Regions from separate parts of the Clostridium sartagoforme genome, predicted to be linked through region 2. Evidence: a T-box and tRNA genes for the amino acid it is inferred to sense, from the RefSeq annotation. Region 2 holds a T-box; the other holds one or more tRNA genes.
What was found. The T-box of region 2 lies ahead of pheS (phenylalanine--tRNA ligase subunit alpha). A T-box ahead of a tRNA ligase gene usually reads a tRNA of that ligase, here a tRNA-Phe.

Region 1 (2,208 bases), on a different contig from region 2:
ACACTTAGATCCACAACAGTTTTTATATGCTACAGTATTAGGATTTATAATGGCATTAGCTGTAAGAATAACTAACAGTATATTTGCATCTATGATAATACATTTCATAGTCAACGGTACATCAGTAACTATGACAAAGATAGCTAATTATGTTACAAAGGCATTATCAGTTAGTAATGAAACTACAGAACTTACATTAAAAAATATTTCATACTCAGAAAAAATAACATTGATAATAATATATGGATCTATAGCTATAATTTTTGCAGCTATTTCATTCGCAATAATATATGCATTGGAAAAGATAAATAGCAAGAAAAAAGTGGAAGATGTGGGGATTTCTACAGTAGCATGTAACAATAAGAATGAAAGAATAATAAATATCCCATTTATTCTTTCAATAATATTATATATAGTTATTATGATTAGAACTGTCTAAGATATAATAAAAATGAATCTATAAAAATATATACTTTTTTACGAATTTATATTTTATAGATTCATTTTATACATTTAGTTAGATTTAATTAAAGAAGAGGACTCACTATAGAATATAGAAATATCTTTGGAATTAATCCATCCTCTACAATTTATACAATTGTCTATTGGTAAGTTTACATAATACCAAGTTTGGTTATTTATTTCAGCTGAATCTAATATTATAACTTCCATACGAATATTAGTTTTTCTAAGTATTTGAGACGAATCTAAAGGTGCTATATACAACTTAGAATCAGTAGCGATTATTCCACTTTTATAAGAGGGATTAATAAACCTTATGGATAAATTAGTCTCAGGTCTTTTAAAAGTATCATATTTATTTCTTATAATGTTATATTGATTTGAAGTTATCATTAATTGTTTTTTTATTAAAGCTAGTTTTCTATCATAATAAAGATAAGTAGCTACTAATAATATTATAAGTAAGATAAATAATATATATTTCATGGTACACTCCTAGTAATACTATAATTTATTATATTTATACAAATTTATAAAAATAACTTAAATCATTAAATATATTAGTTATAAAATTTATAAAATAAAATTACTAAAAACGTTGACATATTATAAAAAATTTTATAAAATATAAATCGTTAAGGCTCGATAGCTCAGTCGGTAGAGCAGAGGACTGAAAATCCTCGTGTCCCTGGTTCGATTCCTGGTCGAGCCACCAGGAAAACTAACTAATTTTACTTAGTTAGTTTTTTTTATGTAAAAATATGTTCATATAAAATTAACTATCATTTCTAAATAAATTAAAATACAAAAAGTAAAAAAATGATTTTAAAAACGAAATAAAAAAGTATATGATACCTCTTTACAAGTTAATCATAATGATGTAAAATATTACTATAATTAATTTTACTTTAAGTTTTAGTTAAGAAATATTTAAGAAGTAAGCATTAAAATAGAAATAACAGATATTTTAAATGTATTATTCAACTTAAATAAGTTTATTAAGTATTTTACTTTAAATTAGAAGACTATTAATTACAATATTAATATTTAAAACAAGAAATTCAATTAAGAGAGGTGTTTAGTTTGGAAAAGTTAATTTTATCTGATGAAGATTATGATTATTTAGCAAAGGGTATAGCAATAGGTGCTGGGATAGGTATATTCCTAGGAATTTTTATAGACAATATAATATTAACATTTTCGGCAGGCACTGTAATAGGAATAATATTTTCAATAGGATATTCATTTTATAAAAAAAACAAAAATAAAAATAAGTAAAAAAGGCATAAAATATTATGCCTTTTTTATTTAAATATTTTCTATTTGCCAATTTATAGGTGAGATGTTAATTGACTTTAAAAATTCATTTGTTTTAGAAAATGGTTTACTTCCCAAAAAACCTCTAAAGGCAGATAATGGACTAGGGTGGGGAGAAGTAATTATAAAATGATGTCTGTTTGTTATAAGATTCTTTTTAATTATTGCAGGGTTTCCCCATAAAATAAACACTATAGGCTCTTTTCTTTCATTAAGTAATGATATAATCTTATCAGTTAGTATTTCCCATCCAATATTCTTATGAGAATTAGCCTCATGAGCCCTAACTGTTAAAACCGTGTTTAATAGTAAAACTCCTTGATCAGCCCAATTTTTTAAAAATCCATTATTAGGTATGTAACAACCTAAATCATCGTTAAGTTCTTTGTAGATATTCATTAATGACGGTGGAATTTTAACTCCCTTATT
Region 2 (2,208 bases):
TAATTTAGAAGGACAATTCTTTTTAATATGTGATAAAGTTCAAGATCCAGGTAATTTAGGAACTATAATAAGAACTGGTCATGCAGCTGGGGTTGATGGAATAATACTAACAAAGGGAACAGTAGATATTTATAATGATAAAACAATAAGATCTACTATGGGTTCTATATTTTACGTTCCTATTTTTTATGATGATGAAGATTTTAATATTATTAAAAGGCTTAAAAATAGTGGAGTTTCATTGGTAACAACCTCTCTTGAGAAATCTAAAAACTTTTTTGAAGAAGATTTAAAAGGGAAAATTATGTTAGCTGTAGGTAATGAAGGCAATGGAATAAGTAATGAACTTTTTGAACTTGCAAACAAAAAGGTTAAGATCCCAATGCCTGGAGGAGCTGAATCTTTAAATGTAGCGGTTGCAACATCAATAATTTTATTTGAAAAAGTTAGACAAAATCTAATATAGAAATAAATAGAAAATTTCTATTGAAATTAATTAAGTTTATTTGTATAATAGATTGTAAATTAAATATAAAAAGACAGTGAATGAGAAAGTAGATATAAAAGTCTTTTCAGGGAGAAATAGTCTAAGACTGGAAGCTATTTTAAAGAAGTTTATATTGAAGTTCCCTCAGGAGTCCTAGAAGTGAAATTAACAGTAGTTTCTAGCGGTTTTAATCGTTATTTAAATTTGAGTTGGGTTGTGAAATTATAAATTTTATAACCAATTAGGGTGGTAACGCGGCACTTCGTCCCTTTTATAGGGGACGAAGTTTTTTTATTCTTTAGGAAATTATAAAAAGTTTATTCTTAATATAACTTTTTATAATTTTCTTCCTTCAGTTTTCAAGTGGGCATATGTAAGTTTGCGTTGACTTGGAGCGAAGTAACGGAATAAGTAAATTTACATATGTCCATTTTTTATTTTAATCAAAAAGGAGGAACAAATATGCAAGAAAAGTTAATTGCTATTAAAGAAAATGCATTTAATGAATTAACAAATGTAAATGCTAGCTCAGAGTTAGAAGAAATAAGAGTAAAATATTTAGGTAAAAAAGGAGAGCTAACTACTATATTAAGAGGAATGGGATCATTATCTCAAGAAGAAAGACCAATAGTAGGAAAGCTCGTAAATGTAGTAAAAAAAGAAGTTGAAGATAAGATTGAAGAAATATCAAGAGAAATTAAGGAAAAAGAAAAAAATGCTAAATTGGCATCAGAAGTTATAGATATATCTCTTCCGGGAAAGAAAAATTTAATTGGTAAGAGACATCCTCTGGATTTAACTTTAGAAAGTATGAAAAATATATTTATATCAATGGGATTTACAGTAGAAGAAGGGCCAGAAGTAGAATTAGATCATTACAATTTTGAAGCTTTAAATATTCCAAAGGATCATCCAGCTAGGAGCGAGCAAGATACTTTTTATATAAATGATAATCTAGTATTAAGAACACAAACTTCACCAGTTCAAATTAGAGTTATGGAAAATCAAGCTCCACCAATAAAAATGATAGCTCCAGGTAAGGTATATAGATCAGATGCAGTTGATGCAACTCACTCACCTATATTTTATCAAATGGAAGGACTTGTAATTGATAAAGGAGTTACATTTGCAGATTTAAAAGGAACTTTAGAGCTTTTTGCAAAAAAGATGTTTGGAGATAAGGTTAAAACTAAGTTTAGACCTCACCATTTCCCATTTACAGAACCTTCAGCAGAAATGGATGCAACTTGCTTTGTATGTGAAGGCAAAGGATGTAGGGTATGTAAAGGAAGTGGCTGGATAGAGCTTTTAGGTTGCGGTATGGTTCATCCACAAGTATTAAGAAATTGTGGTATAGACCCAGAAGTTTACAGTGGATTTGCCTTCGGATTTGGTGTTGATAGAATGGTTATGCTTAAGTATGGAATAGATGATATTAGACTATTATACGAAAGTGATATGAGATTTTTAAATCAATTTTAATTATAGGAGGTAAAAGAGATGAAAGTACCATTTAATTGGTTAAAAGATTATGTTGAAGTGAATATAGACGCAAAAGAACTTGGAGATAGATTAACATTATCAGGATCAGCAGTAGAAGAAGTTATTACTCAAGGTGATACAATTAAAAATGTAGTTACTGGAAAAATTGTTGAAATAACTGCACATCCAGATGCTGATAAATTAAATGTTTGTCAAGTTGATATAGGAGCAGCCGAAAA

Region 1: it encodes a tRNA-Phe, which carries the amino acid that the T-box ahead of pheS (phenylalanine--tRNA ligase subunit alpha) is inferred to sense. The anticodon was not compared.

What each region holds. Positions count from the first base shown of each region.
Region 1 is NZ_BAAACH010000004.1:641-2,848, reverse strand. Features, by position in the region: gene ABDZ60_RS01810 (CPBP family intramembrane glutamic endopeptidase) at 1-439, shown strand, start outside; gene ABDZ60_RS01805 (hypothetical protein) at 514-948, opposite strand; tRNA gene ABDZ60_RS01800 (tRNA-Phe) at 1,102-1,177, shown strand; gene ABDZ60_RS01795 (hypothetical protein) at 1,537-1,740, shown strand; gene ABDZ60_RS01790 (uracil-DNA glycosylase) at 1,771-2,208, opposite strand, start outside.
Region 2 is NZ_BAAACH010000038.1:296,921-299,128, forward strand. Features, by position in the region: gene ABDZ60_RS17025 (TrmH family RNA methyltransferase) at 1-466, shown strand, start outside; T-box leader at 534-760, shown strand; gene pheS (phenylalanine--tRNA ligase subunit alpha) at 950-1,969, shown strand; gene pheT (phenylalanine--tRNA ligase subunit beta) at 1,988-2,208, shown strand, end outside.